DNA from 2 places in the Microbacterium sp. LWO14-1.2 genome. Region 1 is predicted to be linked to the other one. Evidence: riboswitches for the same ligand, from Rfam matches in the RefSeq annotation. Region 1 holds a riboswitch; the other holds the start of a gene.

What was found. Region 1 has a riboswitch for thiamine pyrophosphate ahead of thiM (hydroxyethylthiazole kinase). Riboswitches for the same ligand answer to the same signal wherever they lie in the genome.
Region 2: another riboswitch for thiamine pyrophosphate. It lies ahead of MRBLWO14_RS11125 (ECF transporter S component); the one in region 1 lies ahead of thiM (hydroxyethylthiazole kinase).

Annotation. Positions count from the first base shown of each region.
Region 1 is NZ_CP151633.1:3,205,299-3,215,574, forward strand. It holds gene pheS (phenylalanine--tRNA ligase subunit alpha) at 1-489, shown strand, start outside; gene pheT (phenylalanine--tRNA ligase subunit beta) at 489-3,011, shown strand; gene MRBLWO14_RS15470 (DUF402 domain-containing protein) at 3,098-3,817, shown strand; gene MRBLWO14_RS15475 (NAD-dependent epimerase/dehydratase family protein) at 3,880-4,845, shown strand; TPP riboswitch at 4,869-4,962, shown strand; gene thiM (hydroxyethylthiazole kinase) at 4,953-5,801, shown strand; gene MRBLWO14_RS15485 (bifunctional hydroxymethylpyrimidine kinase/phosphomethylpyrimidine kinase) at 5,798-7,957, shown strand; gene argC (N-acetyl-gamma-glutamyl-phosphate reductase) at 8,196-9,260, shown strand; gene argJ (bifunctional glutamate N-acetyltransferase/amino-acid acetyltransferase ArgJ) at 9,257-10,276, shown strand, end outside.
Region 2 is NZ_CP151633.1:2,315,225-2,325,500, reverse strand. It holds gene MRBLWO14_RS11140 (TerC family protein) at 1-877, opposite strand, end outside; gene MRBLWO14_RS11135 (energy-coupling factor transporter transmembrane component T) at 1,088-1,885, opposite strand; gene MRBLWO14_RS11130 (ATP-binding cassette domain-containing protein) at 1,882-3,342, opposite strand; gene MRBLWO14_RS11125 (ECF transporter S component) at 3,339-3,995, opposite strand; TPP riboswitch at 3,989-4,098, opposite strand; gene MRBLWO14_RS11120 (D-alanyl-D-alanine carboxypeptidase) at 4,184-5,704, shown strand; gene MRBLWO14_RS11115 (ABC transporter ATP-binding protein) at 5,888-8,119, opposite strand; gene MRBLWO14_RS11110 (ABC transporter ATP-binding protein) at 8,116-9,843, opposite strand; gene MRBLWO14_RS11105 (enoyl-CoA hydratase/isomerase family protein) at 10,043-10,276, opposite strand, start outside.

The sequences.
Region 1 (10,276 bases):
CAGGTGCGCTCGATGCTCGACCGCGATGTGCCGATCTACGTGCTGTGCCCCGGCCGGGTCTACCGCACCGACGAGTTCGACGCCACGCACCTGCCGGTGTTCACGCAGTTCGAGGGTCTCGTGATCGACAAGGGCATCTCCATGGCCCACCTCAAGGGGACGCTCGACCACGTCGCGCGCCAGCTCTTCGGTCCGGAGGCCAAGACGCGCTTCCGCACGAACTTCTTCCCGTTCACCGAGCCCTCCGCCGAGCTCGACCTGTGGCACCCGACCTTCAAGGGCGGCGCGCGTTGGATCGAGTGGGGCGGGTGCGGAATGGTGAACCCGAACGTGCTGCGCGCCGCGGGGATCGACCCCGACGTCTACAGCGGCTTCGCGTTCGGGATGGGCGTCGAGCGGGCACTCATGTTCCGCAGCGACGTGCAGGACATGCGCGACATGGCCGAGGGCGATGTCCGTTTCAGCGAGCAGTACGGGATGGTGGTGTGATGCGCGTCCCGCTCTCGTGGTTGCGTGAATACGTCGATGTGGCAGCGGACAGGACCCCCGAGGACGTCCTCGCGGCCATGGTCTCCGTCGGGTTCGAGGAGGAGGATGTCCACCGCTTCGAGCTGCAGGGTCCGATCGTCGTCGGCCAGGTGCTGTCGCTCGAGCCGGAGCCTCAGTCGAACGGCAAGACGATCAACTGGTGCCAGGTCGACGTCGGCGAGGCGAACGGAGGCGTCCGCGGCATCGTCTGCGGCGCGCACAACTTCGTCGTCGGCGACAAGGTCGTGGTGACGCTCCCCGGAGCCGTGCTGCCCGGTCCGTTCCCCATCGCCGCGCGCAAGACCTACGGGCACGTGTCCGACGGCATGATCGCGTCGGCACGCGAACTCGGCCTCGGCGACGAGCACAACGGCATCCTCGTGCTGTCGGATCTCGGCATCGACGCTCCCGTCGGCGCCGACGCGATCGCGCTGCTCGGCCTCGACGACGTCGCGGTCGATGTGAACGTCACGCCCGACCGCGGCTACGCCTTCTCGGTGCGCGGCATCGCCCGCGAGTACTCGCACGCGACCGGCGCCTCCTTCCGCGACCCCGCCGAGCGGGACTTCGCCGAGCTGCAGCCGGGCACGGGGCACACGGCGATCGTCGACGACTCGGCGCCGATCCGCGGCACCGTCGGGGCGAGCGAATTCGTCACCCGCGTCGTGCGCGGCGTCGACCCGTCGCGTCCCACGCCCCCGTGGATGATCGCTCGTCTCTCGCTCGCCGGCATGCGGTCGCTCGGCGTGCTCATCGACATCACCAACTACGTGATGCTCGAGCTCGGACAGCCCCTGCACGGCTACGACCTCGACAAGCTCCAGGGCGGCATCACCGTCCGCCGCGCGACGCCCGGCGAGAAGATGACCACGCTCGACGGTCAGGAGCGGAAGCTCCACGTCGAGGACCTGCTCATCACCGACGACTCCGGCCCGATCGGCCTCGCCGGTGTGATGGGCGGCGGCAAGACCGAGATGAGCGAGACGACCGCGAACGTGCTGATCGAGGCGGCGACGTTCGACCCCATCACGATCGCGCGCACGGCCCGCCGGCACAAGCTGCCGAGCGAGGCGTCCAAGCGCTTCGAACGAGGCGTCGACCCGCTCGTGCCGTTCGTCGCGGCGCGTCGCGCCGCCGACCTCATGGTCGAGCTGGCCGGGGGGACGCTGACGGACGAGGGCGGCGCGCTGTTCGCCGAGATCTTCGTCGCCGAGATCGAGCTGCCCGCCGGCTTCGTTCAGAATCTCATCGGCGTGGACTACACGGATGCCGAGATCACCGACGCGCTCACCATGATCGGCGCCGAGGTCAACGCCTCGACGGGGTCGGGATCCGAGGGAGCCGGGTGGACCGTCATCCCGCCGACCTGGCGGCCCGACATCACGGACAAGTGGTCGTTGGCGGAGGAGGTCGCGCGCATCCACGGGCTCGACCGCATCCCGTCGGTGCTGCCGACCCCGCCCTCCGGCCGGGGGTTGACCGCTCATCAGCAGGGTCGGCGTCGCGTCGCGAACGCCCTCGCCGCCGCCGGTCTCGTCGAGACGCCCTCGTTCCCGTTCACGACGGAGGCGCAGAACGACCTGCACGGGTCGGCGTCGGGGGAGCACCTGCCCAGCATCCGGCTGGCGAACGCCCTCGACCGGGCCGCGCCGTTCCTGCGGCGCTCGCTCATCCCCGGTCTGCTGCAGACCGCGCACCGCAACATCTCCCGCGGCCTGACCGATCTCGCGCTGTTCGAGACGGGTGTGGTCTTCCTCCCCGAGGCCGGCGTCAGCTACGGCACCGACGAGGTACCGCCGCTCGGTGAGCGTCCCTCCGACGAGACCCTCGCGCAGCTGAACGCGTCGATCCCGCCGCAGCACCGTCATGTCGCCGTGCTGCTCACCGGAAACACCGTGACCCGCCAGCCCGGCCGTGCGGCCGAGGCTTCCGGTCTCTCGGAGGCTCTGGATGCCGTGCGCGTCATCGGTGAAGCGGCCGGCGTCACGATCGACGTCGCCCAGTCGCAGCGCGCGGCGCTGCACCCGGGGCGAACGGGCGTGCTCACGGTCGACGGCACCGAGGTCGGATACGTGGGCGAGCTCCACCCCGACGTCGCGTCCGCCGCGGACCTGCCCGGCCGCGCGACCGTGGTCGAGCTGGACCTCGACGGCCTGCTCTCGCTCGCCGGTGAGAAGGCCGTCGCACCGTCGCTGTCGACGTTCCCCGCCGCGACGCAGGACGTCTCGCTCGTCGTGGACGCGGCGGTGCCGGCCGGAGATGTCCGCGCGGCTCTGCGCGACGGCGCCGGCGCGCTGCTCGAGTCGATCCGTCTCGTCGACGACTACCGCGGAGACGGACTCGCCGAAGGAACGAAGAGCCTCACCTTCGCGCTGCGCTTCCGCGCCGACGACCGCACGCTCACGGCCGCGGAGGCCACCGAGGCGAAGCTCGCGGGAGTCGCCGTCGCTACGGAGCGCTTCGGAGCCGCGATCCGCGACTGACGGACCACGTCGGAACGGACGACTCGTGCTGCGCCCACGCAGGGGCGCAGCACGGGTCCCACGGCGCCACACGGTACCGTGGCGAGATGACGACCGTGAACCCGCACGCCACGCCGCCAGCAGTCCCGCACGGGTCGCGCCCGCTGGGAGAGGCTCCGTTCCTCGCCCCGGGCGATCAGATCGACTGGCACTACCGCCGTCCGGGCTGGCTCCGCGGCGAGCCGTCGACGATCACGCCGATGCGTGTCGTCCGCGACGACGAGCGCGGGCTCGTCGCCTGGCTCGCGCCGGGGACGGAGCAGGAGGGGCAGGGCGCGGCCGACGGGCAGCGCGTGCGCACGGTTCCGCTCGAGAGACGCTGGATCGAACCGCGCAGGCGAATCGTGGAGCACTGGGTGGGCAACGGCATCCTGCGGATCGCTCCGGCCGATCGACCGTGGTCGGTCTGGCTGTTCTGGAGCGAGACGACAGGCGCGGACTGGACATTCGCCGGGTGGTACGTGAACCTCGAGAACGCGCATCTGCGGACCGACCGCGACACGTTCACGTCGGACCACATCCTCGACGTCGAGATCGAGCCGGACGGACGGATCGTCATGAAGGACGAAGACGAGCTCGTCGCCGCCGTCGAACAGGGCCGTCTGGACAGCGATCAGGCAGCGCAGATCACCGAGCACGCCGCGGCGGCCATCGCCTCGTTCACCGCCGGAGACTGGCCGTTCGACCCGGAGTGGGTCGCCTGGCGCCCCGACCCCGCGTGGACCGTGCCGGTGCTGGACGGGCTCGAGGATCTGCGTCAGCCGTGACCCGCGCTCCGCTCTGAGCGGATGGGCTTCCCTCGCGCCTCGGATCCTGATGACATGAGGGCATGACGGATGTGCTGATCCTCGGCGGAACCGGGTGGTTGTCCGGTCGCATCGCGCAGCGCTGGCTGCTCTCGGGCGCTGCGGTGACGTGCCTCGCGCGGGGTGGGCGCCCTGCGCCGCCGGGCGCGACGCTGATGCTCGGCGACCGTGACGACTCCGCCGTCTACGACGTGGTGTCGCGCAGGGACTGGGATCAGGTCGTCGATGTGTCGTCCCGCGCAGACCACGTGAGCGCGGCGGTCGCCGCGCTCGGTGCGCGAGCGGGTCGCTGGACGTACGTGTCCTCGGTCTCGGTGTATGCCGATGACGAGGAGGAGGATGCCGATGAGTCCGCCGCGCTGGTCGCGGCCGCCGAGTCGCTGAGCGACGATTACGGCGCTCAGAAGGTCGCCGCCGAGAACGCCGTCCGCCGGCTCGGGGAGGATCGGACGCTGGTGGTCAGGCCCGGGCTGATCGTGGGCGACGGCGACCCGAGCGATCGTTTCGGCTACTGGGCTGCGGCGTTCCTCCGGGCGCGCGCCGAACCCGTGCTCGTGCCCTTCGCCGGCGGCAGGGATGCGCAGGTCATCGATGTCGACGACCTCGCGGAGTTCGTCGTGACGACCACGGCCACCGGCGTCGTGAACGCGATCGGCGACCGGCATCCGCTCACCGACGTGCTCGCCCTGTTCCGTTCCGCCGCGCAGCACGAGGGCGACACCGTGGAGGCCGCGGACGACTGGCTGGCCGCACAGGGTGTCGACTACTGGATGGGGGAGCGGTCGCTCCCGCTCTGGCTGCCCGCCGATATGACGGGGTTCATGCGTCGCTCGAACCAGCGCTACCGTGCGGCGGGCGGCGGCCTCCGATCGCTCGAGGAGACGATCGCGACGGTCATCGCCGACGAGGACCGGCGGGGCGTCGACCGCTCGCGTCGCGCCGGACTCACGCGCGACGACGAACTCGCCCTCCTTCGCCTCCTGAACTGAGCGGAGGCGATCGCTAGACTGCGAGCAGTGACACGGGGTGCCGCATCCGCGGCTGAGAACACACCCGTCGAACCTGATCTAGTTCGTACTAGCGAAGGGATGTCGCGATGAGCGATCGTCTGCGCCCGCAATCCGAATCGACCGTCACCGGTCCAGCCGCGGAGCTGCTCTCCGCATTGCGTCAGGCCCCACCGCTGACGCACTGCATCACGAACACGGTGGTCACCGGGTTCACCGCCAACGTGCTGCTCGCTCTCGGTGCAGCGCCGGCGATGGTCGACATCGTCGACGAGGCCGGCCCGTTCGCGCGGGTCGCCTCGGGGATGCTGGTCAACCTGGGGACCCCCACACCCGAACAGCGCGAAGCGAGCCGCGAGGCGGTCGCCGCGGCATCCGCCTCCGGCACGCCCTGGGTGCTCGACCCGGTGGCTATCGGCGCACTGCCTGTACGGACGGCCCTGGCCAGGGAGCTCGCGGCGTCGCGGCCGACCGCCATCCGCGGCAACGCCTCGGAGATCCTCGCGCTCGCCGGGCTGAGCGAAGGGGGACGCGGGGTCGACGCGGTCGACACGCCGGATGCGGCAGCGGATGCCGCGGCCTTTCTCGCGGAGAGATTCGGCAGCGTCGTCGCGGTCTCCGGTGCGGTCGACCTCCTGACCGACGGCAGACGGACGCTGCGCATCGCCAACGGTCATGAGCTGCTCACGCGCGTCACCGGGGGAGGGTGCGCGCTCGGGGCGGTCATGGCCGCGTTCCTCGGGACCGCCCGTTCCCTGCCGATCGACGCGCTCACCGCCGTCGCCTCCGCGAGCGTCGTCTACACGATCGCCGCGGAACGTGCGGCAGAGGGATCGGCGGGCCCCGGCAGCTTCGCGGTGGCCCTGCTCGACGCGGTCGCCGCCGTGCAGCCCGGCGACATCGCGGCCGCAGCACGCATCGAGGAGGTCGTGCGGTGATCGCCGACCTGTCGCTGTACCTCGTCACCGATCCCGACCTGTGCGGCCGTCGCGGCGTGGTCGAGACGGTGCGGCGCGCTGTCGCCGGAGGAGTGCGCATCGTCCAGCTCCGAGACAAGAACGCGACGGATGCTGAGACGGTCGCGCAGCTCGTCGCTCTGTCGCGGGTGATCGAGGGGCGCGCGCTCCTCGTCGTGAACGACCGGCTCGATGCAGCGCTCGCGGCGCGCGCGGCCGGAGCCCGCGTGGACGGCGTGCATCTCGGCCAGGGAGACGCCTCGGTGCGACGGGCGAGGGCGGAGCTGGGTCCGCACGCGCTGATCGGCCTCACGGCCAACACCTCCGAGCACCTCGACGACGCCCTCGCTCTTCCCGCGGGCACGGTCGACTACCTCGGTGTGGGCGTCATCCATCCGACCAGCACGAAACCGGATCACCCGCCCGCACTGGGCGTCGAGGGCTTCCGTGCGTTCGCTGCCCGGAGCCCGCTCCCGTGCGTGGCCATCGGCGGTGTCGGGCGCGCCGACGTGACCGCTCTGCGCGGTGCCGGTGCGGCAGGGGTCGCGGTGGTCTCGGCGCTGTGCGCGGCGAGCGATCCGGCATCCGCTGCGGCCGACCTTCTCGCGACGTGGCGATCCGCCGGCGTGCCCCGGGTGCTCTCCATCGCGGGCAGCGATCCGTCCGGCGGTGCGGGGATCCAAGCCGACCTCAAGTCGATCGCCGCGAACGGCGGGTACGGCATGGCGGCGATCACCGCGCTCACGGCGCAGAACACCCAGGGGGTGCGTGCAGTGCACGTGCCGCCTCCCCAGATGCTCCACGCACAGCTCGAGGCGCTCGCCGACGACATCGTGATCGACGCGGTCAAGATCGGGATGCTCGCGGACGCCGCCGTGATCGAGGTGGTCGGCGACTGGCTTCAGCGCGTCCGGCCGCCGATCGTCGTGCTCGACCCCGTCATGGTGGCCACCAGCGGCGACCGGCTGCTCGACCGGGCGGCCGAGACCGCGATGCGGAAGCTCGTCGAGCTGGCCGACATCGTGACCCCCAACCTCGCCGAGCTGGCCGCGCTGACCGGCGAGTCGATCGGCGGATGGGAGGACGCGCTCGCCGCGGCTGAGCGCTTCTCCCGCCGCGCCGGAGTCGCCGTGCTGGTGAAGGGCGGTCACCTGCCGGGCGATGCGGTACCCGACGCGCTGGTCGACGCGGGTGACGGCATGGTCCGCGAGTTCCCCGGCTCGCGAATCGCGACCGAGAACACGCACGGCACGGGATGCTCGCTCTCGTCCGCGCTCGCGACGCGGCTCGGCCGCGGGGAGGACCGGGAGACCGCCGTCGCCGCAGCCAGGGAATGGCTGCGCGAATCCCTGCGCTCCGGCGAACGGCTGCGCGTCGGCCGGGGGAACGGGCCCGTCGACCACTTCGCGGGCCTGTGGGCGCGGGCGGAGGTGACGGATGCCGAAGAGTCGAATCGACCCCGCCCCGGAGATGTCCGGCGCGAATGGTGGGAGAGCATCGCCGGCATCCGTTCCGGGATCGACGGTCTGCCCTTCGTCCGAGGACTGGCCGACGGCACGCTCCCGCGCGATGCCTTCCTCTTCTACCTGCAGCAGGACGCGCTCTATCTGCGCGACTACGCACGCGTGCTCGCCGAGGCGTCACGGCTCGCGCCGACCTCGGCCGAGCAGTCCTTCTGGGCCGACGCCGCCCACGGTGCGATCGCGGGAGAGCTCGAACTGCACGCCGCCTGGCTGACCCCCGAGCAGGGCGTGGATGCCGCGACGTTCGACGCCGCGCCGGCGCCCGCGACCACCGCGTACCTCGATCGTCTGAGGTCGATCGCGTTCGGCGGCGACTATGCCGAGCTCGTCGCGGCCGTCCTGCCGTGCTTCTGGCTGTACACCGACCTCGGTCACCGGCTCCATGCGGGGGAGTTCGGCGCCGCAGCGCGTGACCCCCGGCATCCGTACGCGTCGTGGCTCGCCACGTACGCGGATCCGGCGTTCGAGGAGGCGACGGAGCGGGCGATCACCTACACGATGTCGGCCGCAGCGGTTGCGGATGCCGGCACGCAGGCCCGCATGCGCCGCGCGTTCGAGGTCTCCAGCGCGCACGAGCTCGCGTTCTTCGCGGCGGGCACGAGCGGCCTCCTGTGACGCGGCAGATTTGCGCGCCGTGCGAGGCCCGCGCTATCGTCGCGACATGCCTTCGGCCGACTCCGCCACCCTGACGCTCGCTCCGAGCGTCATCGCTGTGCGCCGACGCCGCGGCGGCCGCCGACTGTAGGCGACCCCGCGCTCCTGCCTGCCCGGCGGTCGAGTGCCGGTGTCGCCGCCCCGGCCCCCGACACTGCACCCTGAGTTCCGCGAAGGGTCCGACCGTTAAGGTAGAAGCATGACGTATTCCGTCGCCGTCTCCGGCGCATCCGGCTACGCGGGCGGCGAGATCCTACGCCTCCTCGCCGCGCATCCCGACATCGAGATCCGCACCGTCACGGCGCACTCGAACGCCGGACAGCCGCTCGTCCAGCACCAGCCGCACCTGCGTTCACTCGCGCACCTCACGCTGCAGGACACGACCCCCGAGATCCTCGCCGGGCATGACATCGTGTTCCTCGCGCTGCCGCACGGCCAGTCCGGTCAGTACACGGATGCGCTCGGCGACACCCCGCTCGTGATCGACGCCGGCGCCGACCACCGGCTCACCTCGCAGGACGCGTGGGACGCGTTCTACGGCGGCGCGTTCCACGACGCCTGGACGTACGGGGTACCCGAGCTGCTCACGGGCGGCGCCAAGCAGCGCGAGAAGCTGCGCGGTGCGACGAGGATCGCCGCGCCGGGGTGCAACGCCTCGACCGTGAGCCTCAGCCTCGCGCCGGGAGTCGCCGCCGGCGTCATCGACCCTCGCGACATCGTCTCCGTGCTCGCCGTCGGCCCCTCGGGCGCCGGCAAGAGCCTGAAGACCAACCTGCTCGCGAGTGAGATCCTCGGCACGGCCAACCCCTACGCCGTGGGCGGCACCCACCGGCACATCCCGGAGATCCGTCAGGCGCTCGCCGCGGCATCCGGTCTCTCGCCGGAGGCGGCCGCCGACGGCATCCGCATCTCCTTCACGCCCGTGCTCGTGCCGATGTCGCGGGGGATCCTCGCGACGTCGACGGCGCCGATCGTCGAGGGCGTCACCGACGCCGAGATCCGCGCCGCCTGGGAGTCCGCGTACGGCGACGAGACGTTCGTGCAGCTGCTGCCGGCGGGCGAGTTCCCTCGCACAGCCGACGTGCTGGGCGCGAACACCGCTCTCATCGGACTCGCGATCGACCGCGCCGCCCAGCGCGTGACCGTCGTGACGGCCGTCGACAACCTCGTCAAGGGCACCGCCGGCGCAGCCGTGCAATCCATGAACCTCGCGCTGGGACTCCCTGAGTCCCGCGCCCTCTCAGTGAACGGAGTCGCGCCGTGAGCGTCACCGCCCCCGCAGGATTCGAAGCGGCGGGAGTCGCCGCCGGACTCAAGTCGACCGGCAAGCCCGACGTCGCCGTCGTCGTCAACCGCGGCCCTCGCAAGGTGGGCGCCGCCGTCTTCACGAGCAACCGCGCGAAGGCGAATCCCATCATCTGGTCGCAGCAGGCCGTGGCCGACCGGGTGGTCGAGGCCGTCGTGCTGAACTCGGGCGGAGCGAACTGCTTCACCGGCAGCTTCGGATTCCAGACCACGCATCAGACGGCCGAGAAGGCCGCCGAACTGCTGGGCGTCAGCGCGGGTGACGTGCTCGTCTGCTCGACCGGCCTCATCGGCGTGGGCGACGACGTCTTCCGCGGCAAGGTGCTCGCCGGCACGGAGCAGGCCATCGCCGAGCTCTCGGCCGACGGCGGACCCGTGGCGGCCGAGGCCATCATGACCACCGACAGCGTGTCGAAGACAGCGGTCGCCAGCCGCGACGGCTGGACCATCGGCGGGATGGCCAAGGGCGCAGGCATGCTCGCTCCCGGTCTCGCGACCATGCTCGTCGTCATCACGACGGATGCCGTGCTCGAGCCTCTGGAGGCCGACGCCGCGCTGCGGGCCGCGACGGGCCGCACGTTCGACCGCCTCGACTCCGACGGGTGCATGTCGACGAACGACCAGGTGACGCTGCTCGCCAACGGCGCCTCCGGCATCGCGCCGTCGCTCGACGACTTCGGTGCGGCCCTCCGGGAGCTGTGCCAGGAGCTCGCCGTCAAGCTGCAGGGCGACGCCGAGGGGGCGAGCCACGACATCACGATCGAGGTGCGCCACGCCGCGTCCGAGAGCGATGCCGTCGAGGTCGGCCGTTCCGTCGCCCGCAACAACCTGTTCAAGGCCGCGATCTTCGGCAACGACCCGAACTGGGGTCGCGTGCTCGCGGCGATCGGCACGACGAACGCGCAGTTCGACCCGTACGACGTGGACGTGTGGATGAACGGCGTCCGTGTCTGCAGCGAGGGCGGTCCCGATCGT
Region 2 (10,276 bases), 890 kb from region 1:
TCTCGGGGGCCCACAGCATCGGCTCGCCGCCGTTGATGAACGGCAGCTCGTTGACGTGCATCGCGTGGAGCACGAGCTTGACGCCGATGAAGGCGAGGATGACGGCGAGTCCCTGAGCCAGGTACACGAGGCGCTCGAGCAGACCGCCGATGAGGAAGTACAGCTGACGCAGGCCCATCAGGGCGAACGCATTGGCCGTGAAGACGATGTACGCCTCCTCGGTGAGGCCGTAGATCGCGGGGATCGAGTCGACGGCGAAGATCAGGTCGACGAAGCCGATCGCGATGATGACGAGGAACATCGGCGTCACGAAGCGGCGACCCGCCTTGACGACGGTGAGGCGGTCTCCGGCGTACTCGTCGCTGACGGGAAGGATGCGGCGGACGAACCGCATGAAGCGGCCGTCGGCGGGGTTGTGGTCGCCGCCCGCGAACGCCTGGCGGTACGCGAGCACGAGCAGCAGGGCGCCGAACAGGTAGAAGATCCAGGAGAAGTTCTCGATGAGCGTGGCGCCCAGGGCGATGAACGCGCCGCGCATGATGAGCGCGATCACGATGCCGATCATCAGCACCTTCTGCTGATAGATGCGCGGCACCGCGAAACCGGCCATCACGATGAGGAAGACGAACAGGTTGTCGATCGACAGCGCCTTCTCGGTCAGGTAGCCGGCGAAGTACTCTCCGCCGAATTCCCACCCGGAGACCACTCCGATGCCGACGCCGAACAGCAGGGCGAGGCCGATGTAGAAGGCCGACCAGCGGGCGGACTCGCCGACGGTGGGCTCGTGCGGCTTGCGGACGTGCGCGAAGAACTCGTACACGAAGAAGGCGATCGTGACGAGGATCGTGATGATCCAGACGAGGGGGGTGATGTTCACAAGGGTCTCCGAGAACTGGCGCGACAGGGTCTACGCCAAGGTCTTCTCCATCCTCGAACGAGGACCGGGGACCCGGGATGCAGGGACATCCGTAATGACGAGCCACCCGTGTCGGAGTACTCCCCTTGGGTTACGTCGATGGTAGCGAACCCGCGGGCACCGGGGCTATGAAAAAGCTGAATATCGAGATTCCGCGCGGCGTGGGAGTCGTCAGGCGGTCGGACCGAGGATGAAGTTCCACGCGCCCGTGACCACGGCGACCGCGATCGCGGCGACCGGGATGACCGCCGCCACGACGACGAGCGCCGTGTCCCTGCGGTCCCACCGCGACGGACGCGCCCACGACCGGGCACCGGAGCCGCCGAACCCGCGCGCCTCCATGGCCGTGGCCAGTGACGAGCCGCGACGGATCGCCAGCACGAACAGGGCGAACGCCATGCCGAGCGCCCGGCGCACCCTGCCCTCGTCGGCGACCCCCCGCGCGCGCCTCGCCAGCGCCAGGGCACGCCAGTCGTCGGCCAGGAGTCCCAGCATCCGCATCCCGGCGAGCGCGCCCACGACGAACCGGGCGGGCAGGCGCAGGCGCTGCGCGAGGTCGTCGGCGAGATCGGTCGGATCGACCGTGACGAACAGCACGACAGCCGGGAGGCCGATCGCCAGCACACGAACCGCGGTGGCGGCGGCGAGCGCGAGCGACCCGTCGCTGACCCTCATCACGAGCCACTCGACGTGAACCGTGCCGCTCGTCGCGCCGTAGAGGGCGATCGTGACCGCGCTGAGCGGTGCGGCGATCCAGAGCACGGCGGTGCGCAGCCAGAACTCCCGCGGCCTCAGCCCCGCGAGCAGCAACAGCGGGATCTCGAGCAGCAGGGCGACGGATGCCGAGACGACGTCGATCGTCAGCACGAGCGGCAGAGCGATCAGCAGCGCGGCGGCGAGCTTGGCGAGCGCGGAGCGGGGAGCGATGGGCCCTGTACGGTCGACGCGGGCGGTCAGCGGGTCGATCAACGTCCGACCTCGATCCGTCTGGCGTGCAGAGCGCTGAGCACGGCCTCGTCATGACTGATCGCGACGATCGCGGTGCCCTCGTCGCGGAGAGCGGCCATGAGGCCCACCAGCTCGGCCCACGTCACGGCATCCTGTCCGAAGGTGGGCTCGTCGAGCACGAGCATGCGCGGCCGGGTGGCGATCGCCGCCGCCACCGTCAGCCTCCGCTTCTCACCGCCGGACAGCGTGTACGGGTTGGCGTCCGCGAGGGCGCGGAGCCGCAGGCGGTCGAGCAGGTCGTCTGTGCGGGACGCGATCTCGTCGGGAGCGAGCCGCAGGGCGCGGGGGCCGACCGCTAGCTCCTCGCGAACCGTCTTGGCGAGCAGCTGATGCTCCGGCGTCTGCAGCACCGTCGCGATGCGCGTCAGCAGTGCCCGCGACGACCAGGCGAGAGGATCGGGCGTCTCGCCCGCGGCGAGCGACGGCGTCGCACGCACTGCTCCCTCCTCGGCGGGGATCAGCCCGGCGAGCGTGAGTCCCAGCGTCGACTTGCCCGCACCGTTCGGCCCGGTGATGCCCAGCACCTCGCCCGCGTGCACCGCGAGGTCGAACGGGCCGGCGACCGGCAGTCCCCGGCGACGCGAGACCCGCAGGGCCCGAGTCTCGATCAGAGGTTCCCCCGGCTCCGTGCGCGGCGCAGGAGGAAGAGCAGGCGGGTGGCCGGGGACCCAGACGCCGGATGCCGCGAGCTCGGCGCCACGGGCGCCCAGCACGGCCTCGGGTGTGCCGTCGGCCAGTACCACCGTGCTGTCGTCGCCCGCGCCGAGCACGATCACCCTGGTCACGAGGGGCAGCCACACGTCGATGCGGTGCTCGATCACCACGAGCGTCGCCCCGGTGCGGTCGAGCGCTGCGCCGACGGCATCCCGCACCTCGTCCACACCCGCCGGGTCGAGGTTCGCGGTCGGCTCGTCCAGGAGGATCGCGCCGGGGCGCATGGCAAGCACGCCGGCCAGCGCGAGGCGCTGCTTCTGTCCGCCGGACAGTGCCGCTGTCGAGCGGTCGAGCGCGACGTCGAGCTGCACGGCATCCAGCGCCTCGCGCACGCGGGCCCAGATCTCGTCCCTCGGGACGCCGAGGTTCTCGCAGCCGAACGCGACGTCGTCGCCGACCCGCGCCAGGATCGTCTGCGTGTCGGGGTCCTGCAGCACCATGCCGACGCGTCCGCGCGCATCCACGGGGGCCTGCCCGTCGACGAGGAGCTGCCCGAGGGTCTCACCCTCGTCGGCTCCGCCCAGCACGCCGCCGAATCCCTGCAGCAGGGTGGACTTGCCCGAGCCGGAGGCGCCGAGCAGCAGCACCCGCTCCCCCGGCTCGATGCGCAGCTCGACGTCGCGGACCGCCCACCGACGGCGCGTGGCGTACCGCCACCCCCAGCCGCGCGCCTCGAGCGCGGCGGGCTGCACGGCTGCGGTCACACTCGTGCGGTGACCTCGCGGCCGGCGGCGAACCGGCCGAGTGCTCCCGTGGCGGCCAGCCCGCGTGCGATCAGCCAGCCGCCGAGGCCGGCGATGACCGCGCCCGAGATCGTCGTCGAGACGATGTACACGACCGTGAACAGGGTGTCGGCGCCCGCGTACCAGAGGATGCGGTCGTTGATGCCGCATGCCAGACCTGCACCGGCCCCGGCGAGCATCGCGACCGGCAGACGCCACACACCGTAGAGGAAGACGAGGAGGACCAGCTCGGCGCCCAGACCCTGCACGATGCCGGAGACGATCGTGAGCGGGCCCCACGCGTTGCCGACGAGAGCGGAGATGACGGCGGCGACGAGCTCGGTGTACAGGGCTGCGCCCGGCTTGCGGATGATGAGCCCGCCGAGGACGCCGGCGATCAGCCATGGGCCGGCGAGCAGGCCCTGCACGCCGGGCAGCAGCGGCTTCAGGAGACTGCTGGGGACCTCGTATCCCACGTTCCACAGCAGGAAGATCAGCGCGCAGGCGACGGCGATGACGCTGGCGACGACGATGTCGACGACCCGCCAGCGCCAGAGCTCCGGGCGGCCGAGCCCCTTCGCGGACGCGGTGGCGGTGGCGGATCCGGTGGTGGATCCGGACGTGGATGTGCTCATTGAATGCTCCTCCCTGCGCTGGCATGACCCAGATCAGGTTCGACGGTCGAAGCGCGATTCGCTCCCTCTCAGCCCGGCTCGCCGGACTCCCGTGGTTGTGCTGACGATCTTACCCAGTCACCCGACACTTGTGTCGCCTCCGCCCGACGCACCACGGATCTCGGCGGTGATTCGGTTACCGTGAGGGGGTGACCGCTCCAGACTCCGCCGAGGCCACCTCCGTCGCACCGTCCGCGACCACGCGCGAGGCGACCCCTGCGTTGACGCGCCCCGCCCCTGCGGCGGAGCGCGACGGCCTGGACGAGCTCGGCATGCGAGACGTCGACGGGGCCCCAGAAGCGCGCTGGGCCGAGGACGGCACGGGCGCCACCGCGCTCACCTGGGTCGACGCGACAGCCGTGGAGGAGTCGACCGCGGTGCCTTCGCTCAGCGGGGATGACGATCCTGACCCCGCCAGCACGATCATGCGCGGGGCCCGCCTCCGTTCCCGGGCCGCCTCGGCCGGCGTGCTCGTGCCGATCGGCGTGCTCGTCGGGCTCGTCGGCACGTATGCGGGAGCCACGATGCTCTGGCCTCTGCACGAGGTCCCGCCCACGGTGCGGGCCGCGGAGTTCGCGTCGACGGCCGCGCCGGCCGCCGGCATCCTCTGGCCCGCGCAGGGAAGCGCGGCCGTGGGAGTCGGCGGCATCAACACGACGGCGTCGACGCTGGACCCTGCCGCGATCGCGAGCGTGACCAAGGTCGTGTCGAGCCTCATGGTGCTCGACAGGATGCCGCTGCAGCCCGGCGAACAGGGTCCGGAGTTCGCGTTCACCCGCGCCGACAACCTCGCCTACTGGCAGTACCGACGCTCCGATCAGTCGTCGCTCGATGTGCCCGTCGGCGGCACGCTCACCGAGTATCAGCTGCTGCAGGGCACGCTCATGGGGTCGGCCAACAACTACATCGACCGGCTGGCCCGCGAGATCTGGGGGACGGAGGCCGCCTTCGCCTCCGCCGCGCAGGTGTGGCTGCGCGACCGCGGCCTCGACGGCATCACCGTCGTGACCCCCTCGGGCTTCGACGACCGCAACACCGCGACGCCCGAGGCGCTCGTCGCCCTCGCGGAGCGCGCGATGCAGAACCCGGTGTTCGCGAGCATCGTCAGCACGACCTCGGTCGACCTACCCGGAGCGGGCACGGTCGTGAACACGAACGGGATGCTCGCGGATGCCGGCGTCGTCGGCGTGAAGACGGGAACCCTCGGCGAGAGCTGGAACCTGCTGACGGCCAAGGACATCACGGTAGACGACACGACGGTGCACCTGTACGCCGCGGTGCTCGGACAGGCCGACGACGAGCAGCGCCTGTCGGAGACGCGGGCGCTCTTCGCGCAGGTCGAGGCCGCGCTGACCTCGCAGGAGCCCGCCGTCGCCAAGGAGACGGTCGTCGGCACCGTCACGACGCTGTGGGGCACGACGATCGACATCGTCACCGCTGCGGACTCCGACGTCGTGCTGTGGAACGGCGCGGGAGCGCAGAGCACCCCCACGTTCGACCTCGGCGACCACCGCGACGACGGCGACGAGGTCGGGACGCTGCTGGTGGCGGGTCCGCTCGACTCGGTCGTCACGCCGCTCGCCCTCGACGCCGATGTCGAGGGACCGGATCCGTGGTGGCGGCTCACGCACCCCTTCGAGCTGTTCGGCATCAGCGAAGCCCAGCGCTGACGGGTCGGCCGCGCGCCCGTTCCCTTGGCACCTGCTGCGGGAGTTCCACGGGAATAGCGAGGTCGGTGTCGACTCAGCGGGGCGCGCGAGCGGCCTGGTGACCACCCGCACAGACGAGAGCGCCGCGCCCCGAAGGGACACGGCGCTCTCGTCTGTGCGGAGTCAGCTCCCGTGAGAACGGAGTCAGGCCGGTGACTCGCCGTCCGGGCGCTCGACGACTGCCTTGGCTGCCGCAGCCTCGGCGACGGGTTGCTGCGCTCCCACCGAGGCGCCCACCTGCGCGGCGGCGATCTCCTCGGCTTCGCCGCTGACGACCAGGGGCGTCGAGCCGGTGAGAGCGTCTTCGGCGTCGATGTCGGTCGCCGCCTGCTCGAACTGCGACTGATACAGACGCCAGTAGGCGCCCTGCGCGGCGATGAGCTCGTCGTGCGTGCCCTTCTCGACGATGTCGCCATGCTCCATCACGAGGATGAGGTCGGCGTCGCGGATCGTCGACAGCCGGTGCGCGATCACGAACGACGTGCGCCCCTGACGCAGCGCCGCCATCGCGTTCTGCAGCAGCAGCTCGGTGCGGGTGTCGACCGCGGACGTGGCTTCGTCGAGGATGAGGATCGACGGCTGGGCGACGAATGCGCGGGCGATCGTGATCAGCTGACGCTCACCGGCGGAGACGTTCGAGGCGTCCTCGTCGAGCACGGTGTCGTACCCCTCGGGGAGAGCGTGGACGAACCGGTCGACGTAGGTCGCCTTCGCGGCCTCGAGCACTTCCTCGTCGGTCGCCGTGGAGCGACCGTACCGGATGTTCTCGCGGATCGTGCCGGCGAACAGCCACGGGTCCTGGAGCACCATGCCGGTGCGCGACCGCAGTTCGTCGCGGGTGATCTCCGAGATGTCCTGGCCGTCGAGCGTGATCCGACCGCCGCTGAGTTCGTAGAACCGCATGATGAGGTTCACGAGCGTGGTCTTCCCGGCACCGGTCGGACCGACGATCGCGACCGTCTGCCCCGGCTCGACCCGGAAGGACAGGTCGGTGATGAGCGGACGTTCCGGCGTGTAGGAGAACTGCACGTTCTCGAACTCGATGACGCCCTTGCCCTCCTCGAACGGCGGCGCGTCCTTCGCATCCGCCTCCTGCTCGTCGGCGTCGAGCAGCTCGAACACCCGCTCGGCCGACGCGGTGCCGGACTGCACGACCGCGGCCATGCCGCCGAGCTCGGAGAGCGGCTGAGTGAACTGCTGCGAGTACTGGATGAACGCCTGGACGTCGCCGATGCGGAGCTGACCGCTCGCGACCATGAGGCCGCCGAGCACCGCGATCCCGACATACGTGAGGCTGCCGACGAACGTCATGGCCGGCATGATGATGCCGGACAGGAACTGTGCCTTGAAGCTCGCCTGGAACAGCTCCTCGTTCTCGTCCTTGAACTTCTGCAGCGCGTCCTGCTCCCGGCCGAAGACCTTGACGAGAGCGTGCCCCGAGAACGACTCCTCGACGCGCGCGTTGAGACGACCGACCTTGCGCCACTGGGTGCCGAAGGCCTTCTGCGAACGCGGGCCGATCACGCCGAAGATCACGCCCATGAGAGGCAGTGCCACGAGGGCGACGAGCGCGAGCTGCCAGGAGATCGAGAACATCAGCACGAGCACTCCGACCACGGTGAGCACCGCGGTGAGCGCACCGGACAGCGATTGCTGCATGGTCTGGGTGATGTTGTCGATGTCGTTCGTCACGCGCGAGATCAGGTCGCCGCGCTGCACCTTGTCGAAATACGACAGCGGCAGCCGGTTGATCTTCGCCTCGACGCGCTCGCGCAGCCGCCACATGGTACGGACCATGATCACGTTGATGACGTAGCCCTGGACCCAGCTGAGGAACGCCGCCACGATGTAGATCGCCAGCACGGCGGCGATGATCCAGCGCAGCGCGTCGAAGTCGATGCCGGATCCGACCTGGAAGTCGTGGAGCGCCGACACCTGGTTCGCGTAGTCGTCCTGACCGGCGGCGCGCAGCTGCTCCACGACCTCGGCCTTCGGCGTCCCCACGGGGAAACCCGGGAAGTCGCCCTGCGACTGTCCCAGCTGGTTGGCGATGAAGCCCGTGTAGATGAGGTTCGTCGCCTCCGCGAGCACCTTCGGCGCTGCGACCGTGAGAACCACGCCGATGGCGCCGAGGATCGACACGAACACGAACCACACGGCCGACGGCTTGAGCAGGCCGATCATCCGGCTGAAGCTCCGACCGAAGTTGTCGGCCTTCCCGGGCGCGACGCTGTCCCAGCCGCCGCCGTCCTGCCTCGCCTTCTCGGCGAGTTCCGCCTCGTACTTCTCCTCGTCGGAGAGCTCGCGCTCGACGACGGGGGCTGCCGGCGCGCCTCCGCGCTGGCGCCGTGCCCTCTGCGGCTTCTGGTCGCTCATGCGTCCACCCCCAGCTGCGATTCGACGATCTCTCGATAGGTGGTGCTCGTCTCGAGCAGCTCCTCGTGTGTGCCGACCCCGACCATGGTGCCGCCCTCGAGCACGACGATGCGGTCGGCGTCGGTGATGGTCGAGACGCGCTGCGCCACGACGATCTTCGTCACGTTCGGCAGCTCCCGCCAGAGCGCCTGCCGCAGCCGCGCGTCGGTGGTGAGGTCGAGCGCGGAGAACGAGTCGTCGAACACGAGGATCTGCGGCTGGCGCACGATCGCACGGGCGATCGCGAGGCGCTGACGCTGACCGCCCGAGACGTTGGTGCCGCCCTGCGCGATGCGGGACTCGAGCCCGTCGGGCATGTCCTCCACGAAATCGCGGCCCTGCGCGATCTCCAGTGCGTGCCAGAGATCTTCGTCGGTGGCATCCTCGCGGCCGTACCGGAGGTTCGACGCGACGGTGCCGGTGAAGAGGAACGGGCGCTGCGGCACGAGTCCGATCGATGCCCACAGCGACTCGACGTCGGCCTCGCGCACGTCGGTCCCGCCCACGAGCATGGCTCCGCCAGAGACGTCGAAGAGGCGCGGGATGAGCGACACGAGAGTCGTCTTGCCCGCACCCGTCGAACCGACGATCGCGACGGTCTCGCCCGGTCGTGCGCCGAAGCTGATCCCCGAGAGCACCGGGGCGTCCGCGCCCGGATACGTGAAGGAGACGTCGTCGAACGAGACGGCGCCCGGGTCGGGGAATTCCGTGACCCCGGCATCCGGCCGGGTCATGCTCGACTCGGTCTCGAGCACCTCGCCGATGCGCTCCGCCGAGACGGCGGCGCGCGGGATCATGATCGCCATGAAGCTGGCCATGATGACGCCGCCCATGATCTGCCCGATGTACTGCATGAAGGCGAAGATCGTGCCGACCTGCGCCGTGCCCGCGTTGACCTCGATGCCGCCGAACCAGATGACGGCGACGACGGTGACGTTGAGGATCAGCATGAACAGCGGGAACAGCAGCACGAACAGCGAGCCGACCCTGCGACCGACCACCATGATGTCGGTGTTCGCCTCGCGGAAGCGCCCCTCCTCGATGCGCTCGCGCACGAAGGCGCGCACGACGCGCACCCCGGTCAGCTGCTCGCGCATCACCCGGTTCACCGCGTCGAGCTTGCCCTGGTAGCTGCGGAACAGCGGCACCATGCGGCTCACGACGAGGCCGGCGACGATGAGCAGCAGCGGCACCGAGACGGCGATCAGCCAGCTCAGACCCACATTCGTCTGGATCGCGAAGATGATGCCGCCGATCGCGAGCAGCGGCGCGGTGACGAGCATCGTGGCGCCCATCATCGCGAGCATCTGCACCTGCTGCACGTCGTTCGTGTTGCGCGTGATGAGCGAGCCGGCGCCGAACTGCGACACCTCGCGCTCGGAGAAGCCGCTGACGCGGCCGAAGACGTCGGCGCGGATGTCGCGACCGGCCCCCATGGCGGCACGGGCCGCGAAGTAGGTCGCGATGATCGACGCGACGATCTGACCGAGCGACACCGCGAGCATGAACAGGCCGGTGCGCCAGATGTACCCCGTGTCGGAGAGCGCGACACCCTTGTTGATGATGTCTTCGTTCAGACGGGGCAGATAGAGCGTGGCCAGCGCGCTCGCGAACTGGAAGACCAGCACCACGAGCAGCAGCCACTTATAGCGGGACAGATAGCGGACGAGAATTTTTCCCAGCACAGGCGGACTTTCTATGAAGGGTGACGCGGCGGATCTCCCGGCAGGCGGACGCGGGCCGACGATCGCGCACATGCAAGAGTGCCACGAACCGCCGACATTCGTATCCCCCGCGGGGATGACCTTCGCTCACAGCGAACCGGCCGATCGAAGACCCCGGGTAGTTGGACCGCGGCGAACAAGACGCGGCCCCGCCTCACCCTCAGAACAGTGCGCGCTCCGGGGTGTATGCACGCGCATCGGCCCCGGCGTCCTCGGGGAGCTCCGCGATCGACGAGGGCTGCCACTTCGGGTTGCGATCCTTGTCGACGAGCTGCGCCCTGATGCCCTCGACGAGATCGGGATGCTGCATCACGAACCACATCACGCGGCGGTACTCCCCCGTGAGGGCGTCCCTCAGGCTGCTCATCGCCCGCGCCTCGCGAACGGCGTCGAG